3 regions of the Sulfurovum sp. TSL6 genome follow, and region 3 is predicted to be linked to each of the others. Evidence: riboswitches for the same ligand, from Rfam matches in the RefSeq annotation. Region 3 holds a riboswitch; each other region holds the start of a gene.
The links. A riboswitch is a leader RNA that binds a small molecule or an ion and turns the genes downstream of it on or off. The one in region 3 is predicted to bind cyclic di-GMP.
Positions count from the first base shown of each region.

Region 1: it holds a riboswitch for cyclic di-GMP, as region 3 does, so the genes downstream of both, LDM93_RS04875 (fibronectin type III domain-containing protein) here and thrC (threonine synthase) in region 3, are expected to answer to the same signal.
Region 2: it holds a riboswitch for cyclic di-GMP, as region 3 does, so the genes downstream of both, LDM93_RS07440 (hypothetical protein) here and thrC (threonine synthase) in region 3, are expected to answer to the same signal.

Region 1 is NZ_BPFJ01000001.1:995,270-1,006,473, reverse strand. Features, by position in the region: gene LDM93_RS04900 (acyltransferase) at 1-162, shown strand, start outside; gene LDM93_RS04895 (polysaccharide deacetylase family protein) at 164-1,024, shown strand; gene LDM93_RS04890 (hypothetical protein) at 1,029-2,072, shown strand; gene LDM93_RS04885 (hypothetical protein) at 2,589-4,055, opposite strand; gene LDM93_RS04880 (hypothetical protein) at 4,075-4,440, opposite strand; cyclic di-GMP riboswitch class I at 4,521-4,599, opposite strand; gene LDM93_RS04875 (fibronectin type III domain-containing protein) at 4,653-6,260, opposite strand; cyclic di-GMP riboswitch class I at 6,388-6,471, opposite strand; cyclic di-GMP riboswitch class I at 6,613-6,692, opposite strand; gene LDM93_RS04870 (glycosyltransferase family 4 protein) at 7,245-8,240, shown strand; gene LDM93_RS04865 (polysaccharide biosynthesis tyrosine autokinase) at 8,403-10,826, opposite strand; gene LDM93_RS04860 (polysaccharide biosynthesis/export family protein) at 10,843-11,204, opposite strand, start outside.
Region 2 is NZ_BPFJ01000002.1:488,086-499,289, reverse strand. Features, by position in the region: gene LDM93_RS07470 (plasminogen-binding N-terminal domain-containing protein) at 1-317, opposite strand, end outside; gene LDM93_RS07465 (peptidoglycan DD-metalloendopeptidase family protein) at 460-1,755, shown strand; gene LDM93_RS07460 (NUDIX domain-containing protein) at 1,730-2,293, shown strand; gene LDM93_RS07455 (carbon-nitrogen hydrolase) at 2,335-3,207, opposite strand; gene LDM93_RS07450 (agmatine deiminase family protein) at 3,219-4,247, opposite strand; gene LDM93_RS07445 (alanine racemase) at 4,287-5,291, shown strand; cyclic di-GMP riboswitch class I at 5,386-5,462, shown strand; cyclic di-GMP riboswitch class I at 5,526-5,605, shown strand; gene LDM93_RS07440 (hypothetical protein) at 5,662-6,357, shown strand; tRNA gene LDM93_RS07435 (tRNA-Leu) at 6,568-6,652, shown strand; gene LDM93_RS07430 (hypothetical protein) at 6,915-7,085, opposite strand; RNA gene ssrA (transfer-messenger RNA) at 7,214-7,588, opposite strand; gene LDM93_RS07420 (dicarboxylate/amino acid:cation symporter) at 7,805-9,133, shown strand; gene LDM93_RS07415 (hypothetical protein) at 9,130-10,650, opposite strand; gene LDM93_RS07410 (BadF/BadG/BcrA/BcrD ATPase family protein) at 10,647-11,204, opposite strand, start outside.
Region 3 is NZ_BPFJ01000001.1:66,917-78,120, forward strand. Features, by position in the region: gene LDM93_RS00290 (peptidylprolyl isomerase) at 1-132, shown strand, start outside; gene cmoB (tRNA 5-methoxyuridine(34)/uridine 5-oxyacetic acid(34) synthase CmoB) at 133-1,038, shown strand; gene LDM93_RS00300 (winged helix-turn-helix domain-containing protein) at 1,173-1,832, shown strand; gene LDM93_RS00305 (hotdog domain-containing protein) at 1,999-2,382, shown strand; gene LDM93_RS00310 (hypothetical protein) at 2,435-2,689, shown strand; gene LDM93_RS00315 (MBL fold metallo-hydrolase) at 2,704-3,309, opposite strand; gene LDM93_RS00320 (ferritin-like domain-containing protein) at 3,324-4,151, shown strand; gene LDM93_RS00325 (tetraacyldisaccharide 4'-kinase) at 4,148-5,059, shown strand; gene argB (acetylglutamate kinase) at 5,056-5,907, shown strand; gene LDM93_RS00335 (hypothetical protein) at 5,918-7,114, shown strand; cyclic di-GMP riboswitch class I at 7,201-7,275, shown strand; gene thrC (threonine synthase) at 7,526-8,992, shown strand; gene LDM93_RS00345 (LysM peptidoglycan-binding domain-containing protein) at 9,007-10,110, shown strand; gene abc-f (ribosomal protection-like ABC-F family protein) at 10,107-11,204, opposite strand, start outside.

The sequences.
Region 1 (11,204 bases), 930 kb from region 3:
GGGAATGATGTTTGGATCGGAGGAAACAGTGTTATTACTGCAGGTGTTAGCTTGGCGGATGGTATTATTGTGGCGGCAGGTTCAACAGTAACCAAAAGTTTTGATGAAAAAAATATCATCATTGGTGGGGTACCCGCAAAGAAAATTGCACAAAGGAACTAAAATGAATGTATTGACATTTGATATAGAAGACTGGTTCCATATTTTGGATAATCCATCAACAAAAACTGAAAAACAATGGATACAACTTGAATGTAGAATCCACCAGAATCTGGATAGAATTTTAGATATTTTGGAAAAACACAATCAAAAAGCCACTTTTTTCTGTATAGGATGGGTAGCGAGAAGATATCCTACAATTGTTAAAAAGATTGATAATTACGGGCATGAGATTGGTAGTCATTCAGACATGCATCAGCTCGCTTATGAATTCAATAGAGAAGAGTTTAGAGAGGATCTTGAACAATCGATCAAATCTATTGAAGATGTAGTTGGCAAAAAGGTAAGGGCATATAGAGCCCCTGGTTTTTCTCTCAAGCATCGAAATACCTGGATGCTTGAAGAGCTTAGTAAGCATGGTGTCGAAATAGACTGTTCGGTATTCCCTGCAAGAAGAGCACATGGTGGTTTTAAAGAATTTGGTCATGCAGAACCGGCATATGTTGAAATAGATGGTGCCAGAATTAAAGAGTTTCCTATCAATCTTTACTCGATATTTGGAAAAAATATTATTTTTTCCGGTGGTGGTTATTTCAGACTGATCCCATACCCACTTATTAAATTCTTCATGAAAAAATCTGATTATGTCATGGTCTATCTTCATCCAAGAGATTTTGATTATGATCAGCCAATGATAGAAGGGCTTTCAGCATTTAGAAGATTTAAATCTTATGTGGGATTAAAAAGCACCTCAAATAAACTTGACAGATTACTTAATGACTTTGACTTTATGGATTTGAAAGAAGCAAATGAATGCATTGATTGGGGAAAAGTTAAAACGATTAAATTAGATAGGAATCTCTAAAATAATGCCAAATAATAAAATATTATCAGGCTATTGTGCCTTAAATATTTGCAATAATGTCATTTATGCGGCTAAAGGTTACAAAATATTTAAAAGTTTTGATGGCGGAAAGTCATGGGAAATTGATGGTAAGATAGAAGATCTTAAGTATAGTTTGATTGCTAATACAAGTAGGTTGTTGGCAAGACTATTTCGGACAGAAATTACATATCTTCTTATACTGCAGGATGGAAGTAGGGTAGCCATAGGTAAAAAGGGTATTTTTGTTGCTCAAAAAAATGAAAAAATCTATAGAAAAACTTTTAATGTAAGCAGAGGAACACGACCTTTGAATATGTGTGAGGACAGTAAAGGATACCTCTATTTTGGAGAATATCTTAGTAACCCTGATAGAGAAGAAGTACATATTTTCAAGTCAATAGATTCGGGAAAAACTTGGACGATATGCCATACTTTCCCTAAAAGTACTATACGACATGTGCATGGTATATTCTATGACAAATATGAGGATTTGTTGTGGTTTGCGACAGGTGATTTAGATGGTGAATGTATCATTGGTTATACTAATGATAGTTTTGAAACAGTAAAAATTTTTAAACATGGAGGGCAGAAGTATCGGGCAGTTCAGTTATTGTTTTTTAAAGATTTTATCATTTATGGGACTGATACTGAATATGACAAAAACTATATTTACAGGTTAGATAGAAAGAATGGGAAAGAGCATTGTCTGCAGGAGCTTCAGGGGTCAGTCCTCTCATCTGTTAATTCAGATGAATATGCTGCCATATCTACAGCAGTAGAGCCATCTGAAGTGAATCATGACATATACTCATATATTTGGTTTAGTAATGATGGATATCAATGGAAAGAACTCTATAAAGGGAAAAAAGATTCATTAAATCCGAAATATTTCCAATATGGAAGATTTAAATTTCCCATCGGAGCGATTAACAATGAAGAGATATTGTTTTCAGGCCATGCATTGGAAAGGTTGGATAATAAAACAATTATTTATTCTTTAACATTGTCAGGCATTTTAAAGCACTAATTCTTAGTATAAGTGCTATCTTTTTAATTAATACTTTATCTGGGCTTTCTATATTATAACATCATTGTATTTGTGTTTTATCTTGTTCTAAATTATTATGATTTCTTTTTTGAAACATTAATAAATGCACGTTTCTTAAGTAGATATGAACGAATAAGTCAATTGTCATGTTCCTTAAATCTTAGTATAAGGATATATAAAATTACAGTATCATATATTTTCTCTTTTGTAGTGAACAAAGAAAAACTGATTATCATGTGCCTTATCTTTAATCATTTAGTTCGAAAAATTGTATTTATTATTAAAATTTAGAAACCATAAAAAGTCAATGATACAAAACACAATTAATTCTCTTGAGGGGGAGAGGGTACTCTTTCCTATGAATCTTAATTAATATTCATAGGGTTTTAATTAAATTTTTGAAGTTAAAAATTATTGATGTAATAGAGTCAGCTCTGAAAATCAATAATTTAACCCCAAAATTTTATATTAAGTCTCAAATAAAGACAGTAGGTGTTAATTATTTATTGATGCGTTTATGAGTGTAATGGCTCTTGGACTGTTCGTAAATTTATCAGTTGTAAATACATAATCGGTAGTTCCTATAGCATAATTATTATTAGGTGAATATGTTCCCCCTGAGTTGCCTTCCAATATAATGTTTGTAGGAGAATTAATTATGTTATTGTCAGTCCACACTGTGCCACTTGAATTATACCAAAATCTGGCATATGCTGTTCCATTGGCATTTACTATAGTGTTGAAGCGCATATCTATATTGTTTGCTCCAGCTATACTTAGGGAATAATACGAGCCAGTCATACCATCAACTGCTCCACATTCATATAGCAAGTTATTTTTCATTTCACCATCATAAATGGCATAATCGGCAAACAAAGAGTCACCACCACTAATACCTACATTTGAGTCAAATATTACATTGTTGTTAAGTATTATATTACCGATTCCGTAATGATAACCAACAGCAGCACCGAAGTCACTTAAGTAACTACCTGATGAATTATCTGATTTTCTATACCCCCACATGTGGTTGTTTGTAATGATAATAGGGTTTTGTGCATTTAAAGAGCCTATTTTTAAATCTATTGCATTTTCAGCAAAAGCATAAGTTCCACTAGGAGTATAGTTACCATTTCCATCAGTATATATAGAAGAGTCTATGTAGATATGATTATTATCAATAATTGTACCTTCAACATTCGCCGTAACCTCTGGTGTCATGGGAATAACAGTCTGTATACCATCGTTTGAATTTACTATCTCATTGTTAATTATTTTAGTATTTTTAATAGAAAATACTGTTGAGCTCCAATCTTTAAAAGATATGGTTGGATTATCGAGTAAACGTCCTGCATGTGTCATATTCTGAAATCTACAGTTCTGTATCGTATTATTATTCGCATCTCTTTTTAACTGTACTGAAGTAATTATTTCATGGGTAAAAGCTCTATTAAGAATATTATATGATGAAGTCGCGTTAAACAAAAATGAACTTATAAGATTATTTTCGATAGCTGCAGCTCTATCCACTATCCAGTAATTCGCACCATTAAAAGTAAGTGCATAGTTTGCTACTTGTGTACTAAGTAGTTTTCCTGGATGCAAGTCATTTCCGTTGTTAAGAATGATATAGCGTCTCTTTTCAGATGTACCACTTGCAGTCAAGTTAATATTTCCAAGTGATCTATAGTCCCCAGGAGAGACACAAAAAATTCTTTTACTGCTATTATTTATTGTACTCCAGTCAGTATTACTTGTGATAAACTGTACTTCTGGATTATTTGCATCACATGCAGGTAGGGTTATTGGTTCCAGATATTCACTAGAAGTACTCGCATCCGAAGTTGGCTGTTCGTACGGTGTTGTTTCTGTTACAACAGGAGTTAATTTGCTTCCTTCTAATGTAAAATCTGCCATAAGCATTGTAAGTGAGGTAAACGAGAGTAAAAGTATTTTTTTCATAATTCAATCCTTTCTTTAATTAAATTTTATAGGCAATATTGCCTGCAGCATCTACTATTATTTTACCAGAATATGTGGCATAAGTATTTTTATCGTAGTCATATACTTGTAATGTGAACATTTCTCCAGGTATTACTTCAATTTCAAATTCACCATTCTCATTAGTAGAAAGATCGGTTCTGATCCAGTTGTCACTAATAGCATCCACTCTTAGGTTTGGTACCGCTTTCTTATCAGTATCGATGATACGATCAGTATATATAGTGTAATCGGTGTAATAATCTTCTGTTTCTATAGATGAATTTCCACTTCCTCCTCCACATCCAGTGAATAAAGTTACAAGCATCACCATAAAGATGCTCAGTGTTTTTTTGTATAAGTACATTTGTATTACCTTTTTCTTTATAAATATGATAAAAGTGTGTTGTGAAACATTTGAGAATGTACTTCTCTAAAACGGAGCATATAGGCAGCCCGGCCATCTCATTCATTGAGGTCCTAAGCTTTCCGTCCTTGTTTCACAACAAGTTTGGCTTTTTCCAGTGGTCAAATTCTAGTATAAGAGTATTACTACAGTATTACTTGCTTGTTTTATAATTATAAGCTAGAGTTATCAACTATTTCACCTGGAGCTACAGCAGCTATCAAACCATTGTATGCAGCACTGTATTTATCAGTGTAGTGATATGATTCTAATGTGAACGCATGACCTGGTATTACTTCAATTTCAAACATACCGTTCTCATCGGTACTAAGATCGGTACTGATCCAGTTGTCACCAACAGCATGTACCCTTAGGTTTTTGACAGGTGTTCCATCTGGGTAGAGGATACGATCTGTATAGATACCCGAGGCTTCTTCGATAGGTTGGTTGAGACTCCAGGTCCCTGGGTGGGAAACGGTACCTTCGTATGTTCCATCTGCCAGACGAGTCGCATAACCTTCTTCTATCCACATTCCTTGTGCATAATCATAGTACCAAAGTGGGATAATGTTTTCTGTTGCCCCTGTAGCTTCAAATATTAAAGTCATATCTTCAGATACACTTATTGGATTGCCAGCTTCATCTTGCAGATCCACTACCATAAAACCGTAAGAGACGAAAGGAACGATGCTCCCATAACTGTCTTGCCCTTTATATTCTCCAGGGAATGTTATGTCGGTACTTTTTTCTGTACTGGTACGATAAGATAATCCAGTAGTGACCTGTCCAATATATGGACTTCCATCATGATTGATATAAATACCGGAAGGTATATCGATATGGGCTCCAGTAACTACAATTTGGCTGTCATACGTCCAGTGGCTAATATATTTATCCATTTCAACAACTGTGTAATTTGGGGATGCAGCATCTATTTGAATGATCGTACTGTTTTTATAGTAACCGTCGGCATTAAACGTGACAACTGCTTTATCAGTTGCAGCTATATTCGTTAGTATATAATCACCTTGAGCATCAGTTGTTGTTATGCAGCCACCTATATTGACTTGAATACCTACTAATCCTACTCCAGTATCTTTATCCGTAATATGACCTTCAATTTTTGCATCACCTTCTAGACAGAGAGCTTGAGTCTCTTCAGCGATTGGTTCAGTTGGCACTGGTTCAGTTACGATTGGTTCAGTTGGCACTGGTTCAGTTACGATTGGTTCAGTTGGCACTGGTTCAGTTACGATTGGTTCAGTTGGCACTGGTTCAGTTACGATTGGATCAGTTGGAACAGGATCTGTTACGATAGGGTCAGTTACAACTGGATCTGTCACAATTGGATCTGTCGGAACGGGATCAGTTACGATCGGTTGTGTACTTGCAAGTGTTGTAAATGTGTTATCATTACTTACAATCAGTCTACCTCTCTCATCTTCGGAGACTGTTCTATAGTGATATTCTGTATTGGCCTGTAAATTTGATAAGGTAACAGTGCCTTCTTCTTGTACTGCAACTACTGAACCATACTTATTACTTGTACCATACTCTACTAATTTTGTAGTATATCCATAAGGATTCCACTCGATGGTAGCAGAATCTTCTGTAGCTGTGACAATGATATCAATCTTCACTACTTTTGCTATTGAGGTTGTAGTGATATCTGTTGAAGTTGAATCCGTTGAAGTACTTGTTCCTCCACCGCCACAACCTACAAGTAAAGTTGCACATGAGAGTATGAGTACGTTTTGTTTGATATTGTTAAGTCTAAACATTGTTTAAAATTTCCTTCTTTTATGGACGTGGTGTTGTGAAGAAAATTAGTTATGAAGAAATAGAAAGGATGTTTCTATGAAGAACGGTTTAGACCACTATAATATATAGCATTACTTTGTATTTAACAAAGGCAACTAGGCTATCTCATTATTATTTATGAGACCCTTGGCTTTCCGTCCCTACTTCACAATAGGTTTGGCTTTTCTCACTAACTTGATGGGAATTATATTAAAAGAGTGTTACCTCAATATTACCCATATGCCTGAATTTTTATTAAGATTAGGATTATAAACTTTATATAAAAGTTATAATTTATTTAAAACTATCGTTTGAGATACGATGTATCTAAATAAATGCAACCCAGCTATCTTTTTTTCAAAAGACCTGAAGCTTTCCGTCCCTGCTTCACAACAGGTTTGGCCCAATACTTTTATTACTATAAATTATGATAAAATAATATCTTAAGTCATAGTCATAGTGCAATAATACATAATTAAACTGAAAAAAATATAAAATGATAATATATCTATCTTGATATTTATGATCAATTTATTTGATGAAATACGATATTAAACTTTTTGTTTTGATGAGATTTAAGTTGAGAGGTAGTGATATCTAGAAGAATTAAAATACGGATCAGCTCATAGAGCTGATCCGTATTGGATGTTTATTTTAGGAAAAGAAGAGATTATTTGATAAATTTTCTTCTAAAGAAGTGCTAGAAAAGTCCCAATGCTATCATCAATAAAAACATTATATCAAAGTGTTTACTGTCAGGACTGCATGTAAAACCACCATTGCTAGTAATTTCACGACTTTCAAGAGAAAAAGAGACCAAAAGTATTCAGCACTTGTTGCACTAGGATTTACTCTGATATATTTATGAAATTTCATGTATACAATAAAATACTATATTTTGTAGTATCTACAAATTATAGTATTATAACTATAGCAGAAGATGGAATAATGTAAAGGATTTATTTATGGAGATTTCATTATTAAATAGTATTTTTTTAATTTCTTTAGCAGGTATGTTGATACTCATGATTTTTGCTAAGAAGGTAGGGTTGATTGATATTCCAAATGAAAGAAGTGTACACAAAAAACCTATACCAAGAGGTGCGGGTATTTCTTTTATTCTGGCTGTATTTATTACACTGTTTCTATTTGATCTTGAGTATTTAAAAACATACTATTATATTTATGCAGCTATTGCTGTAGTCTTTATAGCAGGGGTGTGGGATGATTTGAAAAATATTTCACCGATAATAAAATTTATCTTTATCTTTTTTTCTTCAATCATATTATATCTTCATGATGTTGCTATATTTTCATTGGGAACTTATTTTGGTTATGAAATGATCTTACCAGTTTGGTTGGTCTTCCCTTTTACTTTTTTTGCTATAGCAGGGTATACCAATGCCTTGAATTTAATGGATGGATTAGATGGTTTGGCCGCATCTATCTCTATCGTGATACTTGTTACTTTTTTGGCAATAGGTTTAGAATATCATGACGAGTTCATCATTTCATTATCGTCATTTTTTATCGTAACACTTCTCGCATTTTTGTTGTTTAATTGGAACCCTGCAAAAGTATTTATGGGTGATAGCGGTTCACTCTCATTAGGAATGGTGATAGCGATTTTAGGTATACACTCGGCGCAGTACATTACGCCTGTATCTATTTTGTTTATTGTTGCATTACCTATATTAGATACTTTTATCGTAATGATACGACGTATGCGACGTCATAGATCACCATTCCATGCAGATAAAAATCACATGCACCATTTTTTGTTTAATGTTAAAGGAGATATCCGCTATACAGTCATAATCTTGGCTATGATGCAAATGATATTTTCGATTATAGGATATCAGGTAAGTCAAGCAAGTGATTTTCTTTCTTTGCTTCTATTTATATTGTTGTTTTCTATATACTTAAATTTATTTGATCAGCGGCTAAAACGACGTCATTGAGAATATAAGTGATACTGATAAATGTTGTTTAAATAATTATTCGGGCTTCTTTTAGTATTTTCATTTACCATCTATACCGTAAAAGGTATGAAGGACGTTATTTAATTCATAAAAAGGCTACGGTAATGGGATTTCAAAATCAGAACTTAAGATTTAGGAAATCTATTTAAAATTCTTTCTAAAAAACTCTATAATTTTATTTTTTTTCTGACTTTCATCACTTGTACCATATCCATATCCATATCCATACCCATAGCCATATGAGCCTGAAGATGCATCTACGGAATTGATCACTAAACCTATATGTTTAAGATCATGTTTTTCTACTAGACTATTTAAGTCTGTAACAAATGATTTCTTCGCATAATTCTCACGAAAAACAATGAGATTTAGATCGGCATATTGCATGAGATGCATCGTGTCTGTTACTAGACCTAGTGGAGCACTGTCTATAAAGATATAATCATATTCCTCTTTTAACGTATCCATTAATTCATTTAATTTATCGGTAAGAATAAGTTCTGAGGGATTAGGCGGAACAGGACCGGAGGAAATAATGTCTAAATTTTTATATTCACTTGACTGAATAATATCTTCAATCCTGCTTTTCCCACTCAAATAGGTACTCATACCAGTATTATTACGTACATTAAAATAATGATGAAGTGTAGGCTTTCTTAAGTCTAGATTGACAACTATGGTTTTTAAATCTGCCATTTGAAAAATTGCACCTAAATTCGCTACAGTAGTACTTTTCCCTTCTCCAGAAATTGTTGAAGTTACTAAAACAACATTAGCTTGGTTTTCTTTCCGGGCAAATTGTAAATTTGTACGTAAGTTTCGATAACTCTCTGCAAAAGGTGACCTTGTATCTTTGAAGACTTCAAGTTGAATCACTTTTTGTGTTAATGTAGGAAGAATACCATAAATTGGTAATGTAGTCAGGTTTTCGATATCATTTTTATTTTGGATCTTGTTATTCATAAAATTACGTAAAAAGGCTTGAATAACACCTAGTATTATACCAAGAAAAAGAAATACAATTAGAAAAAGAGCTCGTTTTGGAGCAATAGGCTTCCAACTGCTATATGCACGGTCTATAATCCTATAGTCTGAGAGTATTGCCACTTTAAGCATTTCATTTTCAGATTTTTTTCTAAGAAGATATTTATAGGTTTCTGCATTTACTTCATAGTTTCTCTGTAGATTAATGAGAATTCTCTCTTGTGTTGGAAGTGATTCAATGTTTTTATCATAAGATCTTTTTAATTTTGCAAGATTTCTATTTCTATGTAACATACTTGACTTTAAATTTTGAACATTTAATATAAGTTTTTTTATAATATATTTGATCTGTTTTCGCACGGCAATTAACCCAGGATGTTTAGAAGAATACTCCGCCCGTAATCCTTCTTCTTTAATCTGCGCTTCTTGTAGCTTGGTAATAAGAGCTAGTGTAGATGGATCATTCAATTCCATCAACAGTGGAGCCATTGCATCAAGATTTTCACCTTTTTTTATAAAGGCAAGAAGGTTTTTCATTAACATTTCTTTGAGTTCATTTTGTGAGACTTCAATATCAATCTTACTTAATTCCTCAATATATGTTGCACCCTGTAATTTCGGATCAATCGCTTTATTTTCTATTCTGTAGTTTTCCAATTTTTTTTCAGAATCATCTAGTTTCCTTTTTATTTCTTTGAGCTGTTCATCAATAAAGTCTATGATTCTGTCATTGCCTTTGGTTTTCTCAGCTACACTTTGAAGTATGAAACTTTCAGCAAGCTCATTAACATAGGTATCCGCTCTTACACGAATAGTATCAGCATAAGTAATATTTATTAATGGTGCATCTTGATTGATTTGGGTAATCATAAGATTATTTTTTATACTTTCATATATTCCTCTGTTATTACTGTTGAGGATAACATAAATAGGTTGGTCTATCGTATATTTTTTTTCAACTGTTAATTCAAAATAGGCATTTTTGATAGGTTCACCATAAGGAAGTATTTGTTGATCATCCAACTCAATAATTTCTTTGTCAAATAGTAAATGTAACATTTTATTTTTCAAGGTATTATCGACTTGAAGATGATAGCCATCTTTTACAGGGATGACTTTAAGTTGATGCCCTAGAATTTTTGTATTAAAAATAGTCACATTTTTTACTTTTATCGGAACATTGCTATAAATTTCAACTTGTTTAAACCCTTTATCTACAAAATATCGTGTATGAAAGTTTACTTTATTGAGTACAGGATTATTGACATGAAAAGTTTTTAAGATCTCTATATCTTTATTTACATTTGAACTACCAAAAGCAGTGAAGGCTTGACCTAAAAAGTCGCTACCAGGTACATTGCCACCTTGTGTTCCACCGGCAACGGATTTGACTTCAATGACAGCTGATGAACTGTAAATATTAGGCTTGAAATAAAGTTTAGTAGCAGCCATTATCACTGTTAAGAATGTAATAATTAAAATCGACCATTTGTAATATAGAAAAGTGTCAAATATTTCCCTTAAATCAAATTCATTCTCATTATGCATTTGATCACTTCTCTTTATATCGGTCTGCTGCATCTATTATCTTCTCTAATTAATCATTTAAGTATTTAACCTGAACAGCTGGTTGTATGATATTTCCTATGAGTTGTAGTCCTGGATTAGTTTCACTGATACCAACATTGATAGATTTTATATCATTTGGAGCTACATAAACTATGTCGTTAGGATAGATCATTAGGTTGGCTAATTTGATGGAGTTTGTACCTGTTAGGTCAACAGTCTCTGTATAGACTTTATTGTATCTATTTTTCAAAATAACGATCGCATGTCTGTTAGCAGAATCTGTCAAGTCACCTGCTTTAGCTAACAATTGTAAAAGTGTAGTTTTCTCATTAAATAGCATAACTTCACCAGGTTTACGTACTTCTCCTAGAATGTAGGCTCTTTTGTTTA
Region 2 (11,204 bases), on a different contig from region 3:
TAAAGGTATCCGCCAATGACCTTGTCTTTGGGTGAAACAGGTGTTTTGATGGTAGGAAGTTCATCATGATGCAGGATATCTTTACTGACCAAGGCAATGGATTCATCCGATGAAGTTTGGGCGATACGACTGGTGATAGCTGTCAGGTCATTGCCGTAATTATGAATCACCACACCACTCATACCATTGATAGGAAACTTTTTGTTGAGTGTAATGGTATTTCCTTTTACAGATTTAACAGAAGTGTGTACTGTTTGAGGGAAAAAACCTGCAAAAAGTGGTAAAGAGAGTAGAGCGATAAGAGCTATTTTGTGCATAGCGGTCCTTTAAGTGTTAAATAATGGTATTGATTATACAAGTAATATAGTAAAAGTTTATTGATGTCTTTATTGTTGCGGGTAGATTAACCTACTTAAGTTATAATTATATCCAACTAAGCAGTAGGGATAATGGTAGAGAATGGGAAGTCTTAAAAATATAGTGGTATGGATCTTGATATCAAGTTCCTTATTTGGTGCGAAAGTAACGCTTGGATATTGGAAAAAAGGGGAAACATTTTCAGAGTATTTAGACTCCAAAAAGATCTCTAAAGAGATACTCAATGATATTTCAAAAGCAGATATTCAGTTTCTCTCCGAAATTGAGGGTGGTCAACTCTTTTATGAGTTGAAAGACAGCAAGGATACACTAGAGCAGGCATTGATCCCTATAGGGGAAGAGATGCAAATAAGATTGGCTAAAGCGCATAACAGTGATGTGTATAGTTTCGATATTATTCCTATAGAGTATAAAGAAAAAGAACATGGTGCTACGGTTACCATAGAACAAAATCTTTATACAGATGTGAACAATGCATTACATCATCCAGCTCTGGCAGATAAGATCGGACAGCTTTTTAAGGGTACTGTGAATACGAGAAAGTTTCAAAAGGGAGATAAAGTTTCTTTTCTCTATTCACAAAAAACGAGAATGGGTCAACCACACTCTATGCCATATATTAAAATAGCTACGTATGAATCTCATAAGAAACGGCAGTTCATCTATGCAGATAAAGATGGCTATGGCTACACGAGTACTAAAAAGTCTCAAGCATATACGGTTAAAGATAAGGAAAAAGTGACTTATTACCGTAGGGTCCCCATCAAAAGTATCTCTTCTCGTTTTGGTATGCCTTTACGTCATGTTCGTATCACTTCCTCATTCAGTCATAGACGATATCATCCGATATTGAAACGGTACCGCCCGCATCATGGTACAGACTTTGGAGCAAGAAGAGGGACACCGCTTCTTGCAGTAAATTCTGGAAAAGTTACTTTTTCGGGTCGCTTGGGTGGGTATGGTAAAGTCGTAAAGATCAAACATCCCGGTGGATATGAATCACTGTACGCACATCAGAGTCGTATACGTGTTAAAAGAGGACAGCGCGTGAAGAAAGGTCAGATTATAGGGTATGTTGGGAGTACAGGACGAAGTACAGGACCCCATCTGCATTTTGGAATGAAGAAACATGGAAGATGGGTAAACCCAATGCGAGTATTACGTAAGGCATCAATCAAAGATACTGTTTTAAAGAAATTTACCAAATATAAGGATGTGTCCACAACAAAATACAAAAAAGTCGTGATCAAGAATGCAAAAGAGAAGAAAGAAAGAATGTTGGCATATCTCAAAGAAGAAAGTACCCCTTTTGTGTGGGATGGATATGAACAAACAAGCATGAGAGTAGAAGATGGAAAAACGGATCAAGCACTTTAAACTTCAGCCTTTGGTCAATGCCAAGTTTATATCAACAGCATTTGCGACATACGAACAAGAAGGTATTCAAAAATCATGGGAGATCGTTGAAGCACATGATAGTGTTGCCATTCTTCTTTACCATAAAGAAAAAAGATCATTTGTTTTGGTGAGACAGTTCCGTCCTGCGGTCTACTTGAACAATGATATTGGTATGACAATAGAACTGTGTGCGGGTATCGTGGATAAAGAACTTTCTCTGGCAGAAATTGCAAAAGAAGAGGTAGAAGAAGAGTGTGGATATGATATCCCACTCCAAAACATCGAGAGAATCACTTCTTTTCATACCTCAGTAGGCTTCGCAGGAAGTAAACAGACACTCTACTTTGCCGAACTCGATGAGAGTATGAAGGTGAGTGAAGGCGGTGGTGTAGACCATGAACAGATAGAGGTTGTCTATTTGCCCATAGAGGAAGCAAAGAAGCTTCTCTATGATGAAAGTATCGCAAAAACACCAGGACTCATGTTCGCCTTTATGTGGTGGTTCGAGAAGCAGTGATCTTCACAATACCCTCTATAATACGTATCGGAAATGATACGTTAGTCACAATATCTTTTCAGTAAACACTCATACGCTTCTATACGTCTGTCACGTAAAAACGGCCAGATATCACGTACTTCTTTGGTACGCTCATGTTCAATGTCTGCATAAAGTATGGTTTCGCTCTTATCATCTGCATGTACAAGCATCTCTCCTTGTGCGCCACATACAAAAGAGTTCCCCCAAAAACGCGTACCAGCCATCACACCGGCACTATCGGCTTCAAAACCTACACGGTTACAGCTTAGTACGGGTAATCCGTTTGCAATGGCATGAGAACGCTGTATGGTGATCCAGCTGTCAAGTTGTCTTGCTTTTTCGTCTTCACTGTCTGCTTCAAACCAGCCTATAGCCGTAGGATAGATAAGTATGTCTGCCCCTTTGAGTGTCATAGCCCGTGCAGCTTCAGGGTACCATTGGTCCCAGCAGACAAGTACACCTAGTTTCCCCACAGAAGTTTGTATAGGTTCAAAACCAAGATCACCTGGCGTAAAGTAGAACTTCTCGTAAAATCCTGGATCATCAGGGATATGCATCTTCCGGTATTTTCCTGCGACAGACCCATCTTTTTCAAAGACGACGGCGGTATTATGGTAGAGGCCTGCTGTCCGTTTTTCAAAAAGTGACGTGACCAGAACCACATTGTACTCTTTGGCAATATTACCCCAAAATACTACATCAGAATCAAAGTGGGCCGCATAATCAAAAAATTTGGTATCTTCACTTTGACAGAAGTACTCTGTTTGATGCAGTTCCTGTAAGACAACAAGTTCTGCACCGTTTTGTGCAGCTTCTTTTATCTTCTCTGTAGTGACTTGAAGGGTTTTATCTTTACTGCCATGGTAGGCTTGTTGAATCAGTGCTGTTTTCATAAAAATCCTTTTTAATAGGCTATCTGCATCGTAGAACAGTGTAGACTCCCACCCTGTTCTATCAGTTTTGAACAATTCACAGGAATGATCTCTTTATCTGGGAAAACCTCTTTAAAGATCTCTCCTGCTTTTGTATCATTTTTATCCTCATAGGTAGGGTAGATCAATGCATCATTGGTAATGAGAAAGTTGGCATAGGTTGCCGGCAGTCTCTCTTGTGCATCATTATATTTTGCTTCACACATGGGAAGTGGAACGAGCGTATAAGGCTGGCCTTCTGAAGTGGTAAAACTTTTCAATTGTTTTTCCATTTCCTGTAGTGCTTCGTAATGTTCATCTTCTTTATCTTCACACTTGACATACATGATGGTCGTTGTGTTGACAAACCTGGCCAAAGTATCTATATGACTGTCTGTATCATCGCCTGCAAGATATCCATGGTCCAGCCATAACACTCTTTGTGCACCCAGATAGGTATGCAGTTTCTCTTCGCTCTCTTGTTTACTCAGTCCACCGTTTCTGTTCGGGTTGCAAAGGCATTCTGAAGTCGTGAGGATGGTTCCTTCCCCATCACTCTCTATCGAGCCTCCCTCAAGAACAAAATCAATATGTTCAAGGGGCGTCGTGCCAAGATAACCTTTTTTATGTAAAGCAGTATTGACAGCATTGTCAAGAGAGGCTTCAAATTTACCGCCCCAGCCATCAAAGGTAAAGTCAAGCAGTTTCACTTCCTGATTTTCTTTTATACTGATGTAGCCGTAGTCACGTATCCATGTATCGTTCGTGGGTATCTCTATGAAAGTCATGTTACGTGTAGAACAGAACATCTTTGCAATTTTTTCTTTGTTTTTACAGATAATGTAAACGGCTTCTCCATAAGCGATAGCTTGAGCGATACGTATAAAAGGTGAGAGACTCGCTTCCAGGTCTGCTGCGTTATGGGGATCATGCCAATCTGTCTCTTCATGAGGAAAGGACAAGAGTACGGCACGCTGTTTTTCCCATTCTGCCGGCATCACCACTTTTAGATCTTTTTGCATCGTATCCCTTATTTATTATCTATATTGTATAATCTCGTCATGGCATTTATTAAAATAAATAAACAAAATTTCTATCATAATCTTAACCAAATTGCACTAAAAACTGGCTCAGTTGAAAAGATCGCAATTGTCCTTAAAGACAATGCCTATGGTCACGGACTGGAACTGATGGGAAGACTGGCATCAGAGTTTGGTATCAGACATGCAGTGGTACGAAAAACGGCAGAAGCAGAAGTGATCAGATCTTTATTTGAAACGATACTGGTATTGGGTGACAGTATCATAAAAGATGAGGTCTATTCTTTTACTATCAATACATTAGAAGATATCAAAGAAGCCCAAAAAGGTGCAAAAGTAGAACTCAAAGTAGATACGGGAATGCACCGTAACGGGATAGCCTTTGATGAGCTGGGTGAAGCTTGTACTTTGATTAAAGCACAAGGGTTAGAACTTACAGGTGTGATGACCCACTACCGTAGTGCAGATGAGTTAAGCTCTGAACTCTTTTGGCAGCAAAAACAGTTTGAGCGTGTGAAAGAAAGCGTAAAAGAAGCTGGGTTTACGCATGTAAGAGTACATTCGCATAACACAGCAGCTATTCTTAGAACAAAAAGTTTTGATGAAGATCTAGTACGTGTAGGCATAGGTGCGTACGGATATAGTGAACTGCCACACCTTTTTGATGAAGTAACACTACGTCCTGTAATGTCACTATATGCTAAAAAGATATCAACTAAAATATTAAAAGATGGAGAGCGCATAGGGTACGGAGGGGACTTCATAGCTTCACATGATATGACGGTATCTACCTATGATCTGGGTTATGGTGACGGATGGTCCAGAGGAGACAGTGCTCAACCTTATATAACAAGTGAGGGCTTACCTATACTAGGACGTGTTTCTATGGACTCTATCTCTCTTGAATCAGATAAAGAAGAAGTGTGTGTGATGAGTGATGCACAAGCGGCTGCAAAACAGTTTGGGACTATTTCTTATGAAATGACGACTGCGTTATCTGCTGAACTGCGAAAAGAAGTGATTTAAATTTGGTGAATTGTTTGAGATGAGGGAAATTGAACCCCCTCTTAAAAATAATCATATACTTTTTCTGTTATAATTTCTTGTATTTAAATAGATATATTTGTTGTGCCAAACTTGTTGTGAAGCAGGGACGGAAAGCCATGGGTCTTAACTTAAGATCGCCAGGTTGCCAAATACTAATACTAGTGTATTATGTATCATTCTCTCTTTACTACTTACTATCCCATATAAATCTTATTTAATTCAAACTTATTTTGTTGTGAAGCAGGGATAGAAAGCCATGGATCTTAACTTGTTAAGATTGTCAGGTTATCAAAATTTAGTTAATTCATTTTTCACAACTATTTTATTTTTATGTCAAAAGGAACAGATAATGAAATTTTTTTTTAAAGGTACTTTAGTTACATGTTTAGTAACAATGGGTGGAGGTTTAGCTTTTGCAGATTCTGTTGGTGAATCAAATTACAATGCTGGTATAACAGTAGGAACATTAGGTGTAGGTATTAATTTAGCAACTCCTATTAGTGATAGTTTTTCAGCTAGAGTAAATGTGAATGGCTTACAGTATAGCCATACTTTAGATGTTGATACTGTTAGTTATGATGGAAATATTGATTTTAAAAATGCTGGTCTTCTAGTAGATTATTTCCCATTTGAAAATACATTTAGAGTAAGTGGTGGTGTTTATTATAATGGTAATGAATTTGATGGTAGTGCTACTCCTTTTGGATCAGAAGTAATAACAATCGGTAATGATAAATATACTGCTTCTGAAGTTGGTAAATTAAATACTCACGTTGAATTTGATGATGTTGCTCCATATCTTGGTATTGGATGGGGAAACAATTCTAATGAAAAAGGTTGGGGATTTTCTTTTGACCTAGGTGTTATGTATCAAGGTTCACCAAAAGTAGATTTAAATGCTGATTTAAATCCATTAATCATTGGAACTCCTATTGAAGATGAAATTAATAATAACCTTGTAATTGAAACTCAAAAAATTATTGATGATGTAGAAGATTATAAATTCTATCCAGTGGTAATGATAGGTGTAAATTACAAATTTTAAAAAACAAGGTGTCCTTCTATTACAATAGTTCAGTATTAAGAGTATGTAAAATGTCTTATTAACACTAATGTAGTTCTTTAGGGCCAATGTAAAATATTTCATATTAGCATAATGATATTTTTGACTTTTACTTATTTGATCAAAAGTGAAACTTTTGTATTATTCGACAGAGAAGTTAAAATGAATACTCTCTTATTGTAATAATCACATGCGGATGTGGTGAAATTGGTATACACGCCAGACTTAGGATCTGGTGCTTTACGGCGTGGAGGTTCGAGTCCTCTCATCCGCACCACTTAAATTAACCAATCCAAAAAAATCCCCTCAATAGCATACTTTTAGAGACTTCTTGATGTTTGATGATTTTGTATTGCAGATAGTTTTCCACTCATATCTATGCGTTCTGTCATTGTATACTTCTTCTTTGCGACAGTTAGATGTTCCTATTGGAGGCACTAATGGCGTTTGTATCAGTCTTACCGATGGAGTTCTAAAAGAACAAATCCTTAGGGTGCATAGGAGGTATGGAACTTGAGTAAGCCTAAAAGATTATCTCATTAACGACCAGCAATATTACCTAAAAATGCCGTAAAGAATGTAAAAATAACCATTAAAATGAAAATAGCTGGAATTGCTGCAAGAGCTGCTTTTACCATAAACGTAACCATTGACATGAATGGCATCTTTATATCTACTACCGTTACTTCATTTTTGTTTTCATTGTTCATTTCTTCTTCCTTTTTTTAATGTACCAATAATTATACATAATAATCTAACACAGTTAGACTATATATGATTTAATGTTCGTAAATAAGGGGGTTATTTGTATTTTATTAGATTGTATTAAATTGGAGTTTGGTGGAGATGAGGGGAATTGAACCCCTGTCCTAAAATAGATAGAACCATGACTCTACATGCTTAGTCAGTGTTGTTAATTTTAATCCTGCTTTGTACTACACTCAAAACTTTACAAGACGAGCTAAAATTCTCACACCCTGGCATAGCTTCCAGGGAGCATAGTCATCAGATGTGATACTTCAAAATCCGGTTAAGATGACACTCACCGGCGAAGCAGTCCTCCGCGTTAGCGGGGTTAATGACTTACGCTACTGCGTAAGCTGGACGATAATCTGTATTGTTTGCGTTTATTCGCGTGTGGGCCGCGTAACGGAATTGCCCAGTCCGACATGCACATAGCCCCGACTACTCCAGTCGAAACCAAGTCATCCCCATATCTGAAAGATGGTGGATATTAACACATTTAGGTTACTTTGTCAATAGGGGCAGAAAAAACTATATTTTGTTATAATGCAAACCACCAATAGAACAGTTAGATTTAGGCCATCAGCTTATGTATCTGGGGTTGAAAAGAAGATTGTAGTATTCAAGTACACTTATGAGATAACCTAACTTTTAACAATAGAGACAATAGAAGGGAAGAAGTAATATGACACTTACACAAAAAGTACTATGGGCGATGCTCTTGGGGATCATCGTAGGACTGGTGATCAATATGGGTGCCTGGAACAGTGAAGGCAGCTTTATACAGGAGTATGTGGTTGGAGGCGTTTTTTACATCATAGGAAAGATGTTCATTACCGCACTGAAAATGCTTGTGGTCCCTTTGGTCTTCTTTTCACTGATCTCAGGTGTATTGGGTATAGGAGATGTGCGGAAACTGGGGAGTGTAGGGGTAAAGTCATTTGGACTTTATATACTAACGACGGCTATCGCTATCGCTACTGCTATAGGTTTCGCGATGATCGTGGCTCCTGGTTCCGGTGTAAATGGTACAACTGCAACGACTTTTACAGCCAAGGAGGCACCGCCTCTTTCGGAAGTACTCATTAACATTATCCCTGACAATGTCATCCATGCCTTTGCTTCTGGAAATATGCTGCAGATCATCTTTTTTTCTATTTTGTTCGGTATCTCATTGTTAATGGTAGGGAAAAAAGCGCAAAACATTGCAGAAGGTGTAGAAGTGCTCAATGAAGCGATGATGCATATGGTCAATATCATTATGTCTGTAGCACCTATCGCTGTGTTTGCATTGCTTGCCAAAGCGATTTCAGAACTCGGTTTGGATCTTCTTATCAGCCTGTCCGGGTATGTATTGGTTCTTGTGGCTGCATTGTTACTCCATCTTTTTGGCACGCTGATGATCCTACTCAAACTTTTTTCCGGTCTGAGTCCTAAAATGTTTTTACAAAAGATACGGGATGCACAGGTATTCGCCTTTTCTACAGCAAGTTCCAATGCTACCATACCGGTGACACTAAGATCAGTGACTAAGCGTATGGGTGTAGATAACTCGGTGGCTTCGTTCACTGTACCTTTTGGTGCCACTATCAATATGGACGGTACGGCCATTATGCAGGGGGTTGCTACTGTTTTTATAGCCAATGTATATGGTGTTGAACTGGGATTAAGCGGCTATTTGACAGTGATACTTATGTCTGTACTGGCTTCCATAGGCACAGCAGGGGTACCAGGTGTAGGGCTCATCATGCTTTCTATGGTCTTTGTGCAGGTAGGACTTCCTGTAGAAGGTATAGGGCTCATCCTGGGGGTTGACAGACTGCTTGACATGATACGCACTTCTGTGAATGTCACAGGGGATGCTGTCGTGACCTGTGTCGTGGCTAAGAGTGAAAAAGAGTTGGAGATGTCAGTCTTTACAGATCCTGAAGCAGGGGTAGTGGAAAAGCTGGATATCGATGAAGAGCAAGAAGAAGGACTGGCTGAAATTATCCACAAGACAGAAGAGGGCTAAAGCCTTCTTACTTCTAAACTTGATATCAATTGTGAAGCCGTACCTGCCTGTTCACTTTTAGGCTGATAGAGATAGTTATGTATCTTCTCTGGTATCTCTTCTGGCAGTGTTAAATTTTCAAATTCCTCTTTTGCCGATTGTTTTGCTTTGAACAGAGCCATCTGTACACGTGAATAAAAGTTCGCTGCGCCTTCTCCTGATGTTTCGATGGCAAGAAAATTGGCTTCAGGAAAACGGCTTGTGACCAGTGACTGTACCCCATCAGAGACTGAAGAAGAGGGCATACATCCAAAAGGTTTGACGGAGATGACAAGGTGTGAAATGTTCTCTTTAACACTTTCGATCAGGTGTGCTACTTCCAAATGTCCTTCACCCCCGTCACAGTCAAGCGTATAGTACTCTTGGCCTAAACGGGCAAGTTTATCCATATCAGGTATCTCATAGTCATGGAGACCTATGGCTTTTGCATACAGGGCGAAATGGGTTTTGATCGCTGCCTTGCCCAGCTTGATAAGCACTCGTGTTTTCACAGAAGAGAAGTCTACTTTTTTTGCATCTTGAACCTGCAAATGTTCTTTTTTGTGTAAAGCACGTTCTGCTTCCCAAAGATTTAAAAGCAAACGGTTGATGATAGGCTGGGGTATACACTCTGCGCCTTCGGATTCTAAAAATCTATGCAGGTTGTAGTTTCCGTCACCCTCTGTCATAGCCGCCCAAAATTCACCCATGACCATGACCTTGGCTTTAGGTTGTAAACGGTCGAGTTTGACCTCTTCTAAAACCCTTCGGCATTTCCATAATGTTTTGATTAAACTCTTTTTTTCTAAGAATGCTTCAGAGACAAGATCTTCACAGATCTTCATGGCTGCATCAACACTTCCTGCTTCTACTTCATACGGACGCATTTTATAGCCAAGGATGTTCATAATATCACCGATAATCACAGATTTGGTCAGTGTGATGAAAAATGTAGGGGTAAAGTTTAAAATCCCGTCATCGATCTCATCTCCTTGGAAGATGCCTTTATCATGGTCAAAAGAGGTAATTCTCAATCCATCAAAACCTGCATCCCTTAAGGCTTTTTTATATTCGGTGATATACATACCAAACCGACAAGGCCCGCAACCGCCCGCAGTGATGTAGACATATTTTCGTACGATCTCTTCACTGCTGAGACCTTTTTCATCACGGAGTTTTTGTAAGTATTTGACGAGGTTTCCGACTGTAAAATAGGTAGGGTTGCACTGGCCCCTATTTCCATAGGCTTTCCCTTTCTGAAAGGATTCAAAATCGGGGTTAGGGATAGAAATATAATTCTCACCCAGTGACTGCAGGGCAGCCTGTATGAGTTGGTCTTGCAGGATGGTTAATCCGCCTGAAAGCAGGATCGTTTCATCTTTGGGTGCATACTGGATCGTTTCTTGCGGTACATCCCTCCATTGTGTTTGAGTTGCATTGATAAATGTTAAATCACCATTGCTCTCTGGAGGTCTCATGCTGCTGCATATTTCACTCATACTGTCATCTCCTCTTGTTTTGTATTGTACGTTGTTTGTTGTGGATGTGAAAGTCTTTTTTGATACTGTTCCATTGTATAGGCAAAGGTTTTCACACGTATTTTGATCGATCCGCCGGGTTTGTTGGCATCGATGTCATGAAGGGTCAAGTGTGGTGTACGGCTTGCACCTAATATTTTGTCAATGATCGCGTAGGTGGGTGCATCATGGCCACATTTGAAACTAGAAAGGTCAAGTACGGCAACATTAGGATGACGTGCTGCAAACTTGGCTGCCCAGACCTTCTGTGCAGAATTGGTTGAAAAATTCTCTGCCCATACATCGCGTATGTCATAAGGCGATTCAACATAACCCAAGTCCACATCTTCTTTAAAATACTGCATCAGGTACGCTTCATCTTTAGGAATGGCACGCATGGATAGTGTTTTAAACCCTAAGGATTGAAATTCATCCAAGACTTCATGGTTGAGCCCCGGGTCTGAATGGTAGGGACGTCCCAGCAGCAAGATCACGATCTCATCCTTGGCTACCGCCTCATCCAGGATACTGCGTCC
Region 3 (11,204 bases):
GGTAAGCATACTATCTTTGGTGAAGTGATCTCAGGTGAAGAAATTGTACGCAAGATGGAAAATGTTACTACGGGTAGAGGGGACAGACCCATGTTTGACCAGATAATTAAAAAAGCGTATATCAAAAAATAGATGGATTTAAATAGTTTACGAGACGAGCGTAAGAAATGGCTTACGTGGAAAAATATCATACCTTATCAGGAAGCCATTAAGTCGCTTAAAACGTATGAAGATGTTGAGGTAAAGCTTGGAAACAGAGTCGAAGTTCACATCAAGAACCTTAGTCCCCAAGATGCCCAGCAGATAAAAGAGACGGCACTTCTCATGAAGCCTTGGCGAAAAGGCCCGTTTCAGATTAATGATCTTTTTATAGACTCTGAATGGCAAAGCCAAATTAAATACAATCTGCTTGAACCACATTTTGACCTGAAAGACAAGATCGTTGGCGACATAGGGTGCAACAATGGATACTACCTGTTTCGTATGTTGTCTCAAGCACCTAAAAAACTTATAGGCTTTGACCCCTCTGCTATCTATTATTCACAATTCCAGTTTATGAACCATTTTATAAAGTCAGATATTGTGTATGAACTTTTGGGTGTAGAACATGTAGAGTTCTATGAACATAAGTTTGATACGCTGTTCTGTTTGGGTGTGCTCTATCACAGGTCTGACCCTGTTGCTATGCTGAAATCACTCTTTAAAGGATTGAATAAAGGCGGTGAACTTATTTTAGATACGTTTATGATAGATGGTGAAGGTGAAATGTGTCTGACACCTAGGGACCGTTATTCAAAGATACCAAATATCTATTTTGTACCTACTGTCAATGCCTTAAAAAATTGGTGCTTAAGGGCAGGGTTTGAAACAGTTGAAGTGTTGGAGATCATGAAAACAGAACCTACTGAACAAAGAAAAACTGAGTGGATAGACACACAAAGTCTAGAAGATTTCCTGGATCCTGATGATCATACAAAGACCGTCGAGGGATATCCTGCACCTAAAAGAGTCTACATCAAAGCAATGAAATCACTTTAAAATAGCTTAAAAATCTTCATTCTTAAAGTTACTTTTATTTTTAAATAAGGTTGATTTAGCTATAAATACGCTAATAAAAGCGAAAAGTAGACAAAATTTAAGTTTTGGACACTTGCTTATCGGATTGGAAAAGAATGAGAATATTAACGGTAGGTTTCAACGATGAATACGTTAAGGAACTTGAAAAAGAATTAGATAAATACTTTATTTGTATTGTTGACAATGCAAAAGATATGTATGATGCAACTAACTTTACAGACTTTAGACATTATGAACTGGTTGTGATCGTGGATGAAGGTGTGAAGTTTTCACTTGAGCGTTACGTGAATGAAGTCAAAAAGAAAAAGAGTGAAACGAAGATCATGATATTGACAAAAAATGTCAAAGCACAATCTGCTTTCTTCTCTTTGGGTGTAGATGATGTGATCTATCAGCATGGTGAATATCCTGATCTTATCGCTGCAAGAGTTTTGGCAAATATGAGACACCTTTTTGGTACGCAGGTGAATATTGATAAACTTGTGATCGATATCGCAAATAAAAAGATCGAATATGATGAGAAGATCGTTTCGCTCAATGGCAAGACATTTGATATCTTGGCATACCTTGCACTTCGTAAACAACGTGTTTTTTCAAAAGATGAGATCATCAATGCACTTTGGGAAGAGCCTGAGTATGTCAGTGATAATACCGTTGAAGTAGCGATCAACCAGATCAGAAAAAGACTGAAGAGTATCCTCGGATTTCAAGTGATCCATACTGTACGTAGACGCGGATATAAATTCTCTTATTAATACTTGGTGCTGACTGCACTGCATCTTTGAAGGAGTTTACTTAGTCACTTACTGACGTAAGCTTCTTCGAAACAATCTCCAAATATACAGCACATTTAACACAAATTATTCAATAAGTTTCATTAAAAATATTGCTATAATCCTTAAAACACTTTGAGGATCTACAATGCAACTTAACACCCATTTAAATATCAATACGTCACTTTGTGGAAAAGTGACAAAGCTTCAAGAAAATTATGCAGAAGTACTTCTGCATACCACACAACAGATGGCAGCGGATACACAGGGATTGGTACATGGTGGTTTTATCTTCGGTGCAGCAGATTATGCAGCAATGTCTGCAGTGAATGACCCTTATGTGGTCCTGGGAGCTTCAAGTTCCAAATTTATAGCACCTGTAAAGGTTGGTGATGCGGTACTATGTAAGGCTTCCGTTGTCAATAGTAAAGGTAAGAAAGCTGAGGTAGAAGTAGAAGCTTTTGTCAATGAAAAGCTAGTGTTTACAGGCAATTTTACAACGTTCGTATTGCCTTCGCATGTCCTAGGCTAACAGAAGCTTATGCTATACTTCATTTTTTAAATAGAAATCAAGGTAAATGACAATGAAAAAATTCTTTCTTTATGTGTTTCTGGCTCTGGCGGTATTGGCTGCAATCTTTACATATATCCTTTACAGCGAAGGTGCATTTGAAACCTATGAACCTGAACCAAAAAGTGAATTGAAACCTTTTATGAAGTGTGAAGCAGGAAAGTGTGGTTCAGGGAAACCGGAAACTGCCCAAAAAAGTGATTTAAACCCTTCTATGAAGTGTGAGACAGGAAAATGCGGTACAGGGAAATGCGGTAACGCTCAATAAAGCAGATTAGAGGATCAAAGTGTCCTCTTTACCTGTTCTATCCAAAAAGGCATGACTCTTTGTTCTGCTTTGAGGGTCGTGCTCATGCCATGGCCAGGATAGATCGTGTAATTGCCTTCTATGGTGAGCGCTTTTTCTAAACTTTTCACCATATCTTCTCCGCTTGATGAAGGAAAATCCCATCTTCCGATACTTTGTTCAAAAAGAAAGTCCCCACTGAACCATACATCATCTATCTCTATAATGGAACAGCCAGGCGTATGTCCCGGAAAGTGACGGTATTTGATCTTTACCCCTTCGATGTTCAGTGTTTCATCACCTAGGATGATATGATCAGGCTGACTAGGAGGCGTACCTTGTCCAAGAGGATCATCTGTAAGCATAAAAACATCCCCTTTGGGACAATAGATAGGCAGCCTCAGTTTCTCTTGAACCTCCGTATTTGACCATACATGGTCAAAGTGACCATGCGTGTTAAGTATAGCGACGGGATTTGTGACATTGTCAAGTACCCATTGCGTAGCACCCATGCCAGGATCTATGATAAAATCTTTTCCATCCACTGTGGCGATGTAACAGTTGGTTTGGTAAGTTCCCATAGGTTGTATTTTGATTTGCATGATATAATTCTCCTATGAATATATTTAGTCTGTTAGAACGTGCCATTATCAGTGACGATATTCTTATAAAAGAGGATTTGACCGCTCAATGTTTGGCGTATTGTACCAAAAATGAAATAAGGTGTAATGATGATTTTACCCCTCTGCGATTTTCAAAACCGTCCTATGCTTCCAAATGTCATATTGTAGATCCGAGAGAGTTGCCTGCCAGAAAAGACTTTGAGAGTAAAGAGGGGTTGGCTACCTTGGTACATGCTATTGCACACATAGAGTTTTCTGCCATCGATCTGGCACTGGATGCCGTGTATCGTTACCCACAGATGCCTCATGCCTATAAAGTAGATTGGCTTGAAGTAGCCAGTGATGAGATACGTCACTTTAAACTCTTGCGGAGCATATTGACAGAACTTGGATATGACTATGGGGATTTCCCAGTACATTGCGGACTTTTTGATGCGGCAGAGCACAGTGCAGAGAATATTCTGGACCGTATGGCGATCATCCCGCGTTACTATGAAGCATCAGGTCTTGATGTCAGCCCCCAGATCATTAAAAAACTGGACAACAAACGTAAAAATCCTCAGGTAAAAAAAGTGATAGATACACTGTATATTATCTATGATGAAGAGATAGACCATGTGTACAAGGGTGACAAATGGTTTAAATATCTTTGTAAAGAGGAAGGAAAAGCAGAAGGGACAGAAGAAGAGGTGTATTTTGAGATACTTGAACGCTATAAGTTACTCTCAAAACACCGTCCTCATGTCAATGTGGAAGCAAGAAAAGAGGCAGGGTTTTCCTGTTCTGAGATCAAAAAACTGGGTGCAAAGGAGTGTTCATGAGAGGATTTTTTGAAGCAATGCTCTTTGCACCAAAATGGTATCATTACCCTCTGATCTTGCTTCTCTTCCCGTTTTCTGTCATTTATGGGATCATGATGTCCATACGCAGGATAATGACTTCCCCAAAAGAGTTTGGGATTCCCATCATATCTGTGGGAAATCTTATCGTCGGGGGGAGTGGAAAAACACCTTTTGCCATAGCACTTGCTTCACGACTCCAAGGTGTAGTGATCATCTCTCGAGGGTATGGCCGTAAAAGCAAAGGGCTGGTCGAGGTCAGCTCTGAGGGCAAGATACTTGTCGATGTAACACAGAGTGGAGATGAATCTATGCTGATGGCACAGTCACTTCCTAAAGCAAGCGTCATAGTCAGTGAAGATAGAGCATCAGCCATAGAACTAGCCAAAGAAAAAGGTGCAAAGTGTATCATCTTGGATGATGGATTTAACCGTGTTGAGATAGAAAAATTTGAAATCGTGCTTGAACCTGAACACATCAAAAATTATCTCCCTTTCCCGGCAGGTGCATTTAGAGAATTTTGGTTCAATAAAAAATATGCAGATATTGTGGCAAAAGAAGGAGAGGCATTTCATCGACAGGTAGCGTTTGAGAACCTTAAACCCAAGATGGTACTGGTAACGGCCATTTCAAATCCGGATAGACTTAATACCTATTTGCCTGAGGGAATAGTAGATAAAGTCTATTTGGAAGATCATGCTTATTTTGAGGAAGAAAAGCTGAAAATGCTCCTCTCTGAGCATGAGGCCCAGAGTCTTCTTGTGACGCAAAAAGATGCAGTCAAAATGCAGGATTTTAAGTTACCTATCTCTGAAATGAAGTTAAAATTAGAGATCAAAGAGACTATCTTCACCCAGGTAGATGAATATATAAAGGGATATCCAGAATGAAAAATAATATTAATGTTGTAAAAACGCTGCTTGAAGCTTTACCGTTTATTAAAAAGTTTGCCAATGAAAAAATCGTTATTAAGTATGGCGGTTCTGCACAAACGAGTGATGCGCTAAAAGAACAGTTTGCACAGGATATTGTACTGTTGCATCTTGTAGGGATGAAACCTATTATCGTACATGGCGGAGGTAAAAGTATTACAGACCTTCTTGCCGATTTAGGGGTAGATACGAAGTTTATAGATGGACAGAGAGTCACGACAAAAGAGGTGATGCGTATCGTAGAGATGGTATTGAGCGGAGAGATCAACAAAGAGATCGTCTCTTTGCTTGATAATCATGGGTCCAAATCCATTGGGATCTCTGGAAAAGATGGCGGTTTTTTGAAGGGTATACCTAAAGATTTTGAAAAGTTCGGTTATACGGGTATCATCGAACATGTCAATCCTGAAATTGTAAATAACATCATTGAAGACGGTGCGATACCTGTGATCGCTCCTATCGCTGGAAGCAGTACGATGGGACATCCTGGATTTAATATCAATGCGGATCTTGCAGCAAGTAAAATAGCGGTAGCTTTACAAGCAAGAAAAGTACTTTTTCTGACAGACACTCCTGGTGTGTTAGATAAAGAGATGCAATTGATTACAAACCTAAGCATAGAAAAAACAGAATCCCTTAAAGCAGACGGAACGATACAAGGGGGTATGGTACCTAAAGTGGATGCCTGTATAGAAGCTTTACGTGGTGGCGTAAAAAAAGCACATATCATCGATGGTCGAGTGGAGCATTCATTACTTCTGGAAATTTTAACAAGTTCGGGTGTAGGAACTTGTATCGAACTCTAAAGTGGAACGCATGTTCAAAAAATCATTGACGGTTCTTCTTGTAATCGTATTGTGTTTCTCTGTACTGCAGGCAAAAGAATCATCGAAGAAAAAAGCACTTAAGAAAGAAGTATACCAAGCTGTATGGGAAAAAACGTATGGTGGAGATGACGGAGATATTGCAAATGGTATCGTAGCACTTGAAAATGGTGAATATGCCTTGGTAGGTACATGTAAATCGTTTGGTGCACAAGGTACGGATATGTGTGTAGTACGAATGAATGGCAAGGGTGAGATACTATGGCATATATTACTTGGCGGGAAGAAAAAAGACGTCGGTAAAGCCATAATCCGTGCAGCAGATGGCAGCCTTATCATACTTGGTACTTCCAAGTCTTTTGCAAAACACTATGATAGAGATATTTATGTCGCAAAAGTATCTTTGGAAGGCAAGCTGGTCTGGGAGAAAAGTCTTGGCGGTAAACGTGATGAATTTGCCGGAGATATAGCAAGAACAGATGATGAAGGTTTCCTGGTTGTAGGTGACAGTAACTCCTTTGGTAATGGATATAAAGATGTCTATATCGTCAAACTTGATCAAAATGGAAAAGAGATCACATCTTATGTCATAGGTGGCGAAAAAGAAGACAGTGCCCAAGCCCTTACACGTACATCTGACGGTGCTATGATGCTTGTGGGATACCGTGAGCTTGAACGTTCTGGAAATACAGACTTTTTTGTGATGAAACTGGACCAAAACGGAAAGAAAATTTGGGCTAAAACCTATGGAGAAGAACAGGCAGACCGTTTAAATGGTGTGACAGCTACAGCAGATGGCGGTATTGTGGCAACAGGTTCAACACGTTCTTATAAAAGTGCACAAACGGATATGTCAGTCATGAGATTAGACAATGATGGCAATATTGTATGGCATAAAATTTATGGATTTAAATATTATGAATACGGCAATGCAGTGACTGGTACAGGTGACGGATCAGTGATGGTTGCTGGAGGTACAAGTACTTTAGGAAAGGGCGATCACAGTGCCTATATGCTCGCGCTTGATCAATCGGGTAAGCTTCTCTGGTCACATGTCTATGGGGACAGAAATAAAGATAGAATGAATGCAATTGCACGCATGGATGATGGAAGTATAGTTGCAGCCGGTGGAAGTGACAGTTATAGTAGAGCAAGTAAATTTTATCTGTTAAAACTAGAAAAACAATAAAAAATTGTAAATTTTTAAAATTTTTTTAGAATTTAAGTTATTTCTCTTAGGTAAGTGTGCTATAATTCTTTCATACGGTTATACTGTATTGAAAAAGCCAAGTTCATCGCGAGGTGGGTACGGAAAGTTATGGGTCTCACGTAGATCGCCAGACTACCAATAGAGATATAAACTCATCTATCTTTTAGAAAGTTTCATTCTTCTATTACCTGAGTATTTTAGTGTTTGTTTGTCTCTATAATTTTATTAGTTGACATTCTTTTCCCTAAAAAACATTCTTCTCCTATAATTGTAGGACAAATAGATACTAGATACTTGAGTTTACTTCATACCTATATTCCCCCTAATTTCTTATAACCCTTAGCTTATTTAGCTATAATTCTTATTAATATAAACAGTAGGATAATATAGATGCAATTCATTGAGACACGGGGAAATGACGGACAGAAACCTTCATCTGTACCATTTTCAGAAGCGATACTCAGCCCAAGTGCTAGTTTTGGTGGGTTATATGTACCCAAAGAACTCCCAACTTTAGATAAAGAATTTTTAGAGGGACATCTCTCTAGCCATTATAAAACATTGGCATTAGATTTTTTAGAACAGTTTGGTATAGATATTGAAACAGAAGTACTGGTAGAAGCGTTAAAAAGATATGATGCTTTTGATGATCCTTCAAATCCGGTACCACTTTCTCAAATAGAAGATGACTGCTTTGTCTCTGAACTCTATCATGGACCAACAAGAGCCTTTAAAGATATGGCATTACAACCTTTTGGGTACGTGTTAAGTAAACTGGCACAAAAAAGAGGTGAAAACTATCTTATTATGGCGGCAACGAGCGGAGATACCGGTCCTGCTACACTAGAAACATTTAAAAACCAAGAGGGTGTTAAAGTAGCTTGTCTTTATCCTGATGGGGGCACATCGGATGTTCAAAGACTTCAAATGGTCACTGAAGATGCTTCGAACCTTAAAGTGATCGGTGTGAAAGGTAACTTTGACGATACGCAGAATACACTCAAAGATCTGCTTGCCTCTGAAGATTTTAAAGCAGAATTGGAAGAGAGAAATATCAAGCTTTCCGCAGCGAATTCTGTAAACTTTGGACGTATTATCTTTCAAGTTATTTACCATATTCACTCATACCTGGAGTTGGTACGCAAAGAGAAGATCCAAATGGGTGAAAAGATCTATTTGGTTGTCCCAAGTGGTAACTTTGGTAATGCTTTAGGTGCCTATTATGCAAAGAAGGCAGGACTTCCTATAGAAAAGATCCTTATCTCATCAAATATCAATAATATTTTGACAGATTGGATCACGAATGGTGCATATGATCTTACGACACGTTCACTCATACAGACAGAATCACCTGCAATGGATATTTTGAAAAGTTCAAATGTTGAACGTATCATGTTTGATAAATTTGGTCCAGAACGTACCAAAGAGCTTATGGAAGCATTGGCTAAAGACGGTAAGTATCAATTGACTGCAGATGAACTTGCATTGCTGCGTGAAGATTTTGATGCTTCTTTCTCAGATGATGAAGAGTGTGAAACTGTGGTAGGCGAATATGCAAAAAAAGGGTACATTATGGACCCGCATACAGCAACATGTATGAGAGCGTATAAAACGTTAAGAGAAAAAGATCTCAAAACCGTGGTTTATTCGACTGCGGAATGGACTAAATTCAGTCCGTCTGTTTCAAAATCATTGGGTCATGAAGTCAAAGATGATGTAGAAGCATTAAAATGGGTGAGTGAAAATGCAGGGGTCACTGTACCGCCTATGATACATGGTTTATTTGAAAAACCTATTGTTCATTCTGTTGTTGTTCCAAAAGAATCCATTAAAGGAGAGATGTTAAACTTTTTATAGTTTAACATAACGTAATGTCCAGAAAACATTTTGTCTATTTAATATTATCTTCTTCTTTATGTCTAGAGGCAGCCACTGCAAGATCAATGGTTGATTGCAGGGTTGTCACTGGCAGTATTACTGAGTGCAATCTTTACGGGGCAAAATTTCTTAAATCAAAAGAGATTGTGCATGAATTGGATAGACAAAAATTGATCAGAGAAAAAACGTTACCTATCCCTGAAAAAAAGCGTTTTGTCAAAGTAGTTTCCGTAGAGGATATGATAGAACGACATGTAAAAGTTCAAGAGTCTGTACGTTTTAAAGGAAGTGAAAAAGCACCTATAAAGCCTACAAAAACAAAAGAACCTGTCACGCAAGTCATACTTGATGACAAAATAGAAGAGATAGAGGTTTGTGAAGTTCCCCCGCGTATCGAAAGAGAACTTTTAGAAACAATAGTACCTGAGAGACCTCAAATTGTTTACGGTGATTACAGCGTTGTAAGCGGCGATGCGCTTATTAAGATCGCAAAGAAATTTGGGTTAAAAGCAAAAGAGATCGCCACGATCAATGGTATTACACTTCAATCTCCTTTACGTATCGGACAGAAATTAAAGCTCCCTTTTGAACAAAAGATGATTGATGCAGTCTCTTCTGGTAAATATATTATCGAGAAGGGAGATTCGCTTATTTCCATTGCCAAAAAGTTTAAACTGTATCCTAGAGAATTGGCAGAGTTCAACGGAATTAAAAATTATGCGCTCATACGTATAGGTAAAATCATAAAACTGCCACTCCCTCATATCCTGGCACAGATAAAAACCAAGAAAAAACTGCGTGTAACCGCAACTGCGTATACGTCACATAAAGGACAAACTGACAGTACACCTTTCTTGGCAGCATGGAATAACCGTCTGCGTCCAGGCATGAAGATCATTGCGGTCTCCAGAGATATGTTAAGTAGGTATGGGATGCGAAATGGGACAAAAGTACGTATTTCTGGTTTACCTGGGTATTATACTGTACGGGATAAAATGAATAAACGCTATAAAAGACGTATAGATATTTATATGGGAATAGACATAAGAAGAGCGCTGCGTTGGGGAAGACGCAGTGTGGTGGTATACTGGAATTAAAGAGACTCGAAAATCTCCAAAACTTCCAGATATCGGTCACTTTTTTCTTCATACAAGCTTTCAAGTTTTGACAATTCATCACTCAGTGCAGTGAGACCTTTTTCCTGATAGCATTCCGGATCTTGCAAACATGCATTGAGTGTATCTATCTGCTGTTCCAGGGCTTCGATCTCATCAGGTAATGTATCATAATCCCTTTGCTCTTTATAACTCAGTTTTGTCTGTTTTTTGTCACTGACCGGCGTCTCTTTTTTCACAGATGTTTTGACCTCTTGTTCCAGAGTATCAAGCGCTTTCATCTCTTTTTCTATCTCCAGGTACTCAGTATAGGTCTGATAAGACTCTTCAACGACACCATTGCCTTTAAAGATAAAGAGCTTGGAAGCTATCTTGTCTATGAAGTAACGGTCATGTGAGACAAAGAGTATGGCTCCAGGAAAGTTGATGAGTTTTTCTTCTAAGATATTAATGGTTTGGATGTCCAGGTCATTGGTAGGTTCATCCAAGATAAGACAGTCTACTTTTTTAGCCAAGAGTAATGCCAGTGCCACACGGTTCTTCTCTCCGCCTGAAAGCATACCTACTTTTTTAGCCAGGAATTCTTTAGGGAAAAGAAAAGATTTCAGGTAACCGTAGACGTGAAGATTGACCCCTTGTACTTCTATGTGGTCTCCCCCGTCAGGACAAAAAGTTTCAATAAGTGTTTTTTCGTTGTCAAGCATCTCTCTATGCTGGTCAAAATAACCGATAGAAAAGTCTCCCTGTTTGATGAGTCCGCTTTGGGGTTTGATGCGTCCAAGCATCAGTTTTAAAAGCGTAGATTTCCCCGCACCATTGATACCTACAATGGCTATTTTGTCTTTTTGAAGGATACGTGTACTAAAGTTTTCTATGAGCTTTTTCCCCGGAACCGAGTAAGAGATATTTTCAAGTTCAAAAAGCATCTTTTTACGCGACACACCTTCATCCCGGTTAAAGTGTTTTTTCTCACGTTCAAGTTCGACCATCATCTTCCGAATGAGCGTAGGGTTTTTCTTGGCTTCATCACGAAGTTCATAGACGCGTTTTTTACGTCCCTGATTACGTTTTTCTCT